3 regions of the Micromonospora sp. NPDC005194 genome follow, and region 2 is predicted to be linked to each of the others. Evidence: riboswitches for the same ligand, from Rfam matches in the RefSeq annotation. Region 2 holds a riboswitch; each other region holds the start of a gene.
The links. A riboswitch is a leader RNA that binds a small molecule or an ion and turns the genes downstream of it on or off. The one in region 2 is predicted to bind S-adenosylmethionine.
Positions count from the first base shown of each region.

Region 1 (3,256 bases), on a different contig from region 2:
ACGACGGTCAGGTCGGGTTCGTGCGGCTCCATGTGACCAGTGTAACCCTTGTTCGACAACTCTCGAACAACACCCTATGGTCGGTGTCGTTGGTTCGAAAATACTCGAACAAGGGAGCTGCCGATGCGATCCCGCGCCGCCGCCTATCCGCTGCTCGCCGTGCTCGCCTGGGGCGCGATGTTCCCGATCCTGGCCAGCGCGCTGAGCCGGGTCGATCCGCTCAACCTGACCACCGCCCGCTACCTGTTCGCCACAGTCATCCTGGTCGCCATCCTGCTGGTCCGCGAGGGCCCCGCAGCGCTGCGGCTCGGCGGTCGGGGAGTCGAGGTGGTGGTGCTCGGCGTCGTCGGCTTCGCCGGCTTCAACCTGCTCACCAACCTGGCGCTCGAACACGCCGCCCCGCAGCAGATCTCCCTCTTCGTGGCCACCACGCCGGTCATCACCCAGCTGGTCCGGTGGGCCCGGGACGGCGTACGACCGAAGCCGCTCCTGCTGGCCCTCTCCCTGGTGGCGCTCCTCGGAGTCGGCCTGGTGATCACCCGCGGGAGCCTTGTCGGGTTCGGCCAGTTCGGTCTCGGCGGGCTCATGATGATCGGCGCGGTGCTCGGCTGGGGCATCTACACCCACGGCGCCAGCCGGTTCGGCGCCTGGTCGCCGCTGCGCTTCACCACGCTGACCGCGCTCGCCGGCACGGCCGCCATGCTGGCCGCGAGCATCGGCGCCGACGCCGTCGGGTGGCAGCACGCGCCGGCCGCCGCCGACCTCGTGGCGGTCACCCCACAGTTGGCGTACGCCGTGATCGTCGCCGCCGTCGTCGCGGTGCTGGCGTGGAACACCGGCGTGCAGCGGCTGGGCGCGGCCAACGCCGCCCTGTTCATGAACCTGGTCCCGGTGACCACCTTCGTCGTGCAGATCGCCCGCGGCTACCGGCCGGAGGCGATCGAGCTGGTCGGCGCCGCGATCACCATCGCCGCCCTGGTCGCCGCGAACCTCGCCACCAGGGCACGGACCCGGTCGTCGTCCCTGCCGCGACCCACCGCGGTCACCGACCCGGCCGCGGTGGTCGACCCGGTGGCGGTGGCCGCCCGCTGACCCACTCCCTGGGATACCCGGTGGAGGCGACAGGCAACGTTGCCTAGACTCGACGGCACAACTGCATACCTCATCCAGAGGGGCTGAGGGATACGGCCCGACGACGCCCCGGCAACCACCCCGCGCGCTCACCGCTGAGCGACCCGCGGGGCAGGTGCCAATTCCGTCCCCGCCGCACCGTGCGATGCGGGGAAAGATGAGAGGACTCTCGACATGACGTCGACGCTCGCCGCCTCCGGCATCGACACCTCCGCCAGCCCCGCCCGCGCCCTGGTCTGTCGCGCCTGTTCGGCCCGCTACCCGCTCGCCGCCCAGCACGCCTGCTACGAGTGTTTCGGCCCTCTCGAAGTGGACTACGACACCGCGGCCCTGGCCACGGTCACCCGGGAGCAGATCGAGGCGGGCCCGAAGAACATCTGGCGGTACGCCGCGCTGCTGCCCGCCGGCCAGGACCCGGCCACCCGGGTCACCCTCGACCCGGGGCTGACCCCGCTGGTGGCGGCCCCGCACCTCGCCGCCGAGCTGGGCATCACCGCACCGCTGTGGGTCAAGGACGACAGCGCCAACCCGACCCACTCGTTCAAGGACCGGGTCGTCTCGGTGGCGCTGACCGCCGCGAAGGCACTCGGCTTCACCCGGTTCGCCTGCGCGTCGACCGGCAACCTGGCCAACTCGGTGGCCGCGCACGCCGCCCGCGCCGGTGTGCCCTCGGTGGTCTTCATCCCCAGTGACCTGGAGCAGGGCAAGGTCATCACCACCGCCGTGTACGGCGGCGAACTGGTCGCCATCGACGGTTCGTACGACGACGTCAACCGGCTCTGCGGTGAGCTTGTGGAGACCGACGAATTCGAGGACACGGCGTTCGTCAACGTGAACGTCCGGCCGTACTACGCGGAGGGCTCCAAGACCCTCGGCTACGAGGTGGCCGAGCAGCTCGGCTGGCGCATCCCGGCCCAGGTGGTCATCCCGATGGCCAGCGGTGAGCTGCTCACCAAGATTGACAAGGCGTTCTCCGAACTGGTCGAGATCGGCCTGGTCGAGGCGCCGGCCGGCGGCTGGAAGGTCTTCGGGGCCCAGTCGGCCGGCTGCAACCCGATCGCCGCCGCGCTGCACGCCGACACGGACACGATCACCCCGGTCAAGCCCACCGGCATCGCCAAGTCGCTCAACATCGGCGACCCGGCCGCCGGCCTCTACGCCCTGGAGGCGGTCCGCCGCACCGGCGGTTGGATGGAGTATGCCGACGACGACGAGATCCGCGCCGGCATCCGCCAGCTCGCACGCACCACAGGCGTCTTCGCCGAGACGGCGGGCGGGGTGACCGCGGCGGTGCTGCGCAAGCTGGTCGAGTCCGGGCGGCTCGACCCGACGGCCGAGACTGTCGTGTTCAACACCGGCGAGGGCCTGAAGACCATCGACGCGGTGGCCAGTCAGGTCGGCCCGACCCACCACATCAAGCCCAGCCTTCGCGCCGCCCGCGACGCCGGCCTCCTCGGCTGACTCTGGGGCCGCGCCGGGCCCACCGGCCAGTAACTGGGTTTTCGCTGTGAGTATGGAAAACCCGCCGGTCTGGACTTGACGGCAGGAACCGGACGGCGCAAGATGCTCCGTGCGGGAGGGCATTTCGCCGGAGACTTTTGAAGTTCTTGCGACCCAACGCCGGAGGCGTTGTGCGAGTGTCCCTCCCGACCACGTCCGATGGGGCCAGCGAATAATTCGCTGGCCCCATCGCTTTTCCGCCTGTCAGGCTCCCCGGCATGAGCATCACCATCACGTCGTTCGACGGCGCCGACCGGGCCGCGGTCGACGAGGCGTACCGGGTCGGGGTGGCGGCCAACGAGGTCGACCTTCCGGACTTCCCGCCCTTCTGCCGGCGTCGCTTCGACGCGCTGTTCCACACGCCGGCACCCGGCACCCGATCGCTCTGGGCGCTGGCCCGGCTGGACGGTGTGCCGGCCGGGTACCTCCAGCTCGACCTGCCGCAGCTCGACAACACCGACAACGCCACCGCCGAGCTGACGGTGCGTCCCGAGCTGCGGCGGCGCGGCGTCGGCCGGGCACTGCACGAGTACGGGGTGCGTCTGCTGCGCCAGCACGGCCGCAAGCGGGTGGTCGCGATGACCGTCCGCGCGCTGCCCGGCGGTGCGGCCCGTTCCGGGGCGGG
Region 1 covers NZ_JBEXIA010000006.1:54,170-57,425, forward strand. Annotated here, with positions in the region: gene ABZU53_RS06965 (metalloregulator ArsR/SmtB family transcription factor) at 1-32, opposite strand, end outside; gene ABZU53_RS06970 (DMT family transporter) at 124-1,092, shown strand; SAM riboswitch class I at 1,160-1,295, shown strand; gene thrC (threonine synthase) at 1,306-2,592, shown strand; gene ABZU53_RS06980 (GNAT family N-acetyltransferase) at 2,850-3,256, shown strand, end outside.
Region 1: another riboswitch for S-adenosylmethionine. It lies ahead of thrC (threonine synthase); the one in region 2 lies ahead of ABZU53_RS26435 (ABC transporter substrate-binding protein).

Region 2 (3,256 bases):
TCCTCAAGGGATTCGGCGAGGCCATCGGGATCGCCGTCGTCCTGGTCGCGGTCTACCTGGCGCTGAACGCGGTGGTGATCGCCGACGCGCTGTGGCGGGTGGTGACCCACCCGAGCGCGGTCGGGGACTGGACCACCGCGCTGAGCACCGGGCACGGCGATCCCCTGCTGGTGGTCGGGCTGTCCCTGCTGGTGTTCCCGAAGCTGGCGTTGGGCCTGTCCGGTTTCGAGACCGGGGTGGCCGTGATGCCGCACATCCGGGGGGATCGCGAGGACTCGGAGGACCGGCCGCTGGGCCGGATCCGGGGGGCGCGGCGGCTGCTCACCACCGCCGCCGCGACGATGAGCGTCTTCCTGATCACCAGCAGTGTGACCACCACCGTGCTGATCCCGCCGGAGGCGTTCAAACCGGGCGGGCCGGCGAACGGCCGGGCCCTGGCCTACCTGGCGCACCAGCACCTCGGCGGCGTTTTCGGCACCGTCTACGACCTGTCCACGATCGGGATCCTGTGGTTCGCGGGCGCGTCGGCGATGGCCGGGCTGCTCAATCTCGTACCCCGGTATCTGCCGCGCTACGGCATGGCCCCTACCTGGGCGCGGGCGGTCCGGCCGCTGGTGCTGGTCTTCACCTCGGTGGCATTCCTGATCACGGTGATCTTCTCCGCCAGCGTGGACGCGCAGGGCGGCGCGTACGCCACCGGGGTCCTGGTGTTGATCACCTCGGCGGCGACGGCCGTGACCCTCGCGGCGCGACGACGGCGGCAGCGGGGGCGGATGTACGCCTTCGGGGCCATCGCGCTGATCTTCGTCTACACCACCCTGGCGAACGTCGTGGAACGCCCCGACGGCGTCAAGATCGCCGCCTGTTTCATCGGCGGGATGATCCTGGTGTCGGTGCTGTCCCGGCTCGTACGGGCCTACGAGGTGCGAGTCGACCACGTCGAGCTGGATCCGACCGCCGCCCGGATGATCGACGAGCGTGCCACCCGTCGGATCCGCCTCATCGCGCACGAGCCGGACCGCCGCGACCCGGCCGAATACCGCGCCAAGCTGGCGCAGACCATGGCGGACAACGACTTCCCCGACGACAGCGACGTCATCTTCGTCGAGGTCCACGTCACCGACCCGTCGGACTTCGAGACCGAGCTGCCGGTGCGCGGCAGCGTGGCGCACGACAGCTACCAGGTGCTCAGCCTGACCGGCTCCTCGGTGCCCACCGCGCTCGCCGCCCTGCTGTTGGAGATCCGCGACCGGAGCAGGCGACGCCCACACATCTACTTCGAATGGAGCGAGGGTGGCCCGGGTCGCAACCTCCTGCGCTACCTGGCGTTCGGGCAGGGCGCCATCGCCTCGGTCACCCGGGAGATCCTGCGTCGCCAAGAGCCCGACCCGCGCCGCCGGCCGCACGTGCACGCCGGTTGACCTGCCGGTCGAACCGGCGCCGGCGGTGAGCGTGGTCATAACGGCTGGACGATCCACAGGTGGGAGCTGCTAGCCTCGGCGCAGGTCATGAGTGCCAGCGCGAAGCCCCGGCTCGCTGGCCGGCAACCCTCCTCCGCGGTGGGGTGCCCCGGGTGAAGACCAGGCACCGGCAGGACGCCGGCGCAAGCGTGGCCTGGCACCCAGGTCAGCAACAGACCCGGGAGACCGTATGCGCATTCTCAGCCCCACGCCACCGGCCGGTCGGCTCACGCCGCCCCTGACCCGGCGTCGCCACGTGGACCTGATGCGAATGTGCAGCGCGGCGTGTAACCACCGCCCCACGCGCTAACCCCTCCCCTCCCCTCCCTCCCCCGGGCGCACCACGCCCACCCCACCCCTCGCGTCGATCATGATGTTGTTGCCCGCCCGACCGGCGTGTCGGGGCAACAACTTCATGATCGACCGGGTCGACACACCCTTTTGGAGACACCCGTGCGATTTTCTTCTGGCTTGAGCCGTGCCGTTGCCGTTGGGGCGGCCCTTGTGGTTGCCGGCGCGCTGACCGCCTGCGGCACCGACGACGCCTCGAACGACACCGCTGGCAACCCGTACGGCCTGGCGCAGGCCGGCGTGCTGCGTGCCGGCACGCTGACCGACGCCCCACCGAACGTGTACCTCAAGGACGGTAAGTTCACCGGCTTCGACAACGACCTGCTGACCGCGGTCGCCGGCAAGCTCGGCCTGAAGGTCGAGTTCGTCGGCACCGACTTCTCCGCGCTGCTCTCCCAGGTCAACAACCACAAGTTCGACGTCGGCAGCTCCTCGATCACGATCACCGAGGCGCGGAAGAAGACAGTCGACTTCGGCAACGGCTACGACTTCGGCTACTTCGGGCTGGACGTGCCGGCCGGCTCGCCGATCACCGGGTTCGACCAGCTCGCCGGCAAGCGGGTCGTGGTGGTGCAGGGCACCGTCCAGGACGACTACGCCACCGGCAAGCAGCTCGACCCGGTGCGGGTGCCGGACTACAACGGCGCGCTCAACCAGCTCAAGGCGGGCACCGCCGACGCGTGGATCGCCCCGGCGGAGATCGGCGAGAAGTCGGCCGCCGACAGCAACGGCAAGATCACCGTGGCGGCCAAGCAGCTCAGCCCGGCGCCGACCGCGTACGCCGTGGCCAAGGGCAGCGACAAGCTGCGCGAGGCGCTGAACAAGGGCCTCGACGAGGTGATCGCCGACGGCACCTGGAGCCGGTTGCAGGCCCAGTACTACCCGGGCCGCCCGATCCCGGCGGACTTCACCCCGGGCAGCGGCACCGTGGCGGCGCCGTCGGCGTCGGCGTCGGCCGCGTCCTGAACCGGTGACGAGCGAGCGGGGCGGTAGGAGAGGCGACCGATGGATCCGTTGAGCACCCTGTGGGAGACCTTCTTCGACGCCGACGCGATGCGCGAGGCGCTGCCCGAGATGCTGACCGTCGGGCTGCCCAACACGCTGATCCTGGCGGTCTCCGCCGCCCTGCTCGGCACGGTGTTCGGCCTGCTGCTGGCCGTGGCCGGCATCTCCCGCAGCCGGTGGCTGCGCTGGCCGGCGCGCGTCTACACCGACGTCTTCCGAGGGCTGCCGGCCGCGGCGACGATCCTGCTGATCGGCGTCGGGCTGGCACCGCTCGGCATGCAGGTCTGGGGACCGGACCCGTACCCGCTGGGCATCCTCGCGCTGTCGTTGATCGCGGCGGCGTACATCGGGGAGATCTTCCGCTCCGGCATCCAGTCGGTGGAGGCGGCCCAGTTGGAGGGCGCGCGGGCACTCGGCTTCTCCTGGGCCGACGCGATGCG
Region 2 covers NZ_JBEXIA010000039.1:26,662-29,917, reverse strand. Annotated here, with positions in the region: gene ABZU53_RS26440 (amino acid transporter) at 1-1,421, shown strand, start outside; SAM riboswitch class IV at 1,505-1,616, shown strand; gene ABZU53_RS26435 (ABC transporter substrate-binding protein) at 1,965-2,777, shown strand; gene ABZU53_RS26430 (amino acid ABC transporter permease) at 2,817-3,256, shown strand, end outside.

Region 3 (3,256 bases), on a different contig from region 2:
CGGGATCGGCACGACCGGCTCGTCGGGCGCTTCCACCGGCCGCTGCGTACCGTCCGGGAACCGCAGGTGGTAGCGGCTGCCGTCCCAGACACCCACCGGCGCCTGCGGGTCACGCCCCACGAAGAACGACCGGTGCGCGGTGATGGCCTCCAGCAGTTGCCGTTCCTCGGCAACCGCCCGCTCCCGGTCGGCGGGCTTACGGTCCAGACCACGAAGCGTCCCGTCGCGCAGCAGGGCCAGCCGCGTCGCGGCGAGCTGGTACCCGCGCATCGCCCGCACCCCGGCGTCGCCGGCGACCCGGCGTGCCCAGCTGCGGGCCGCGTGCCGGCGGCCCAGGCTGCTCAGGGCGGCCACCTCGGGCGGGCTCAGCCAGCCGGCGCGCACGTAGTCGGGCAGGGTCCGCTCGGTGAGCCGCCCCTCCCAGGCGCGCAGCCACACGGCCAGCCCGACCGTGCCGAAGAACACCGGCACCATCAGGCCCAGGAAGCCGTACAGCATGATCACCGCTTCGCCGGTGGCCTGGGTCAACGTCGGCAGCAGGTTCCACGTGCCGTGCAGCATCATCGCCAGCAGCAGGCCGGCGATGGGGGCGAACACGCGGACCCGCCGGTCGGCCGTGCGCGAGGCGACACCGAGCCCGACACCTGTCATCGAAGTGAAGAGCGGATGGGCGAACCCGAACAGGAGGATCCGCACGATGAAGATGGCGATCACCTGCTGGGTGCCGGTCGCCGGGCCGTACCGGTCGGCGCCGGCCGCATAGCCGTACCCGCCCAGGTAGAGGATGTTCTCCACCATCGCGAAGCCGACCGCGGAGAGCCCGCAGTAGACCAGGCCGTCGGTGATCCCGGACCACTCCCGACGCCGGAACACCAGCAGCAGGATCGGACCGAGGGCCTTGGTCAGCTCCTCGATGAACGGCGCCACCAGCACGCCGGTCAGCGCCTCCGGCAGCCCCCAGTCGGCGAACCGCCCGGCGGCGAACTCGTTCACCTTCAGCGAGGCGGCGGTGGAGACGAACGCGCCCCAGGCGAAGCAGAAGATCAGATATTTCAGCGGTTCCGGCTCGTACCGGTCCAGCCAGAGGAAGCAGGCGACCAGCACCGGCACCGGCAGGATCGCGGCGACCACCCCGATGAGCAGCGCGTCGAGGCCCAGCGACTGGCCGAGGGTGATGACCATGAAGACCGCGCACGCCGCGATGAACAGCACCACCCCGGCCAGCACCAGGAACCGCAGCCAAACCAGTCGGCGCGGCGGCATCCGGGGCGCCGCGACGACAGCCGGATCGGCGGGCGTGGGCGGCGACGGCAGGGGTGCACCGGGCGGGGTGTCGGCCATGCGGTCAGCGTAGCCATCCCCCGCCGGCTGGTCCGGCCGCATCCACAGCCGCTATGCTGCCGGCAGGTCACGAGCGCCAGCGTCAAGCCCCGGCTTGCTGGCCGGCAACCCTCGTCGAGTTCGCGGTGGGGTGCCCCGGGTGATGACCGGGCCCAGCCCGATCGGCGTGCTGGGCAAGCGCGGACCCCGTCCCGACACCGCACCCGGGGTCCCTGACCCCGGAGGTTCCGGCGTGTCCGTCACCCTCGTACCCTCGCTGCCCGCCCTGCCCACCGTCGCGCCCAGCCCGTTGGCGCCGCTCGACGTGCTCGGCGTACCCGGCGAGATCAACCTCGACTACGCGGCCACCGCGCCGTGCGCGCGGGCCGCGGCCGACGCGGTGACCGAACTGCTTCCCTGGTACGCCAGCGTGCACCGCGGCGCGGGAGCGCTGTCGCGGCGCTGCACCCTGGCCTACGAGCGGGCCCGGCAGACGGTCGGCGACTTTTTCGGCGCCCGCGCCGACGACCACGTGATCTTCACTCGGAACACCACAGACGCTCTCAACCTGCTGGCCCGGGCGCTGCCCGTCGGCACGACAGTCGTCACCTTCGCGGGCGAGCACCACGCCAACCTGCTGCCCTGGCCCCGCGGCTCGGTGCGCCTGTCGGTACCCGCCGACCCGGCCGGGGCGGTACGCGCTCTCGCCGCCGCCCTCACCGAGCTGCGCCGCGACAGCAACCCCGCGCTGCCGGTGCTGGTCGCCGTGACCGGGGCGAGCAACGTGACCGGGGAGCTGTGGCCGGTCGCCGAGCTGGCCCGGGTGGCCCACCGGCACAACGCCCGGATCGTCCTCGACGCCGCACAGCTCGCGCCGCACGCCCCGGTCGACCTGCACACGCTCGACGTGGACTACCTGGCCGTCTCCGGCCACAAGCTGTACGCCCCGTTCGGCGCGGGTGTGCTCATCGGCCGGGCGGACTGGCTGGACGCCGCCGCGCCGTACCTGGCCGGTGGCGGTGCCACCAGCCACGTCGGGCCAGCGACCCACGATGTGACCTGGGCGAACGGCCCGGCCCGACACGAGGGCGGCACCCCGAATCTGCTGGGCGCGGTGGCGCTGGCGGCGGTGTGCGCGGCGCTGGCCGACGCCGGCCGGGTCGCGCTGGCCGCCCGTGAGCAGGCTCTGCTGGCCCGGCTGCGCGCCGGCCTCGCCGCCCTGCCGCACGTGGTGGAGTTGCGCACGTTCGGCCCCGACGCGCCCCGGGTCGGCATCGTCTCGTTCGTGGTCGCCGGCTGGGACTCCGCAGAGGTGGCCGCCCGGCTGGCCACCGAGCACCGGATCGGCGTGCGCGATGGGCTGTTCTGCGCCCACCCGCTGGCCCGGCGGCTGCTCGGCGAGGCCGCCGGGCGTACCGGCCGGCGGGATCTTCCGCCGACCGCGCTGCGCGCCAGCATCGGTCTGGGCAGCACCACGGCCCAGGTCGACCGGCTGCTCGCCGCGCTCGCCGAGCTGAGCTGAGTCGAGCGGGGCTGGGCCGAGCTGGGCTGCGTCGAGCTGAGCTGAGGCCCGGACCGTGCGCCTGCTGCTCGCGCTCAGCCGACGGGCGGGGCGGTGGGTGGCTTCGGCGCCTCGCCCGGCTCGGCCGGTTCGCCGACCGGCCGTTCCTGCTCCCCGAAGGCCGTCCGGATCCACCGGTTCGCCTCCTCCTGCTCGACACCGGAGGCCACCAGCAGGTCACTCGCCGTGGTCCGGATCTGGGCGATCACGACACTGCCGGAGAAGCCGACTCCCGCCCCGTACGCCCGGCCGGCCTCGCTGACGGCCCGCAGCGAGCGCTCCCGTGCCTTCTGCGGCTCCTCGCCCGCCGCGAACTCGTGCTTGAGCAGCCGGACCGACTCGGCGAGGTGGCGGATCGCGTCCGGCATCGGGTCC
Region 3 covers NZ_JBEXIA010000006.1:74,485-77,740, reverse strand. Annotated here, with positions in the region: gene ABZU53_RS07060 (PrsW family intramembrane metalloprotease) at 1-1,383, opposite strand, end outside; SAM riboswitch class IV at 1,407-1,527, shown strand; gene ABZU53_RS07055 (aminotransferase class V-fold PLP-dependent enzyme) at 1,607-2,842, shown strand; gene ABZU53_RS07050 (FUSC family protein) at 2,917-3,256, opposite strand, start outside.
Region 3: another riboswitch for S-adenosylmethionine. It lies ahead of ABZU53_RS07055 (aminotransferase class V-fold PLP-dependent enzyme); the one in region 2 lies ahead of ABZU53_RS26435 (ABC transporter substrate-binding protein).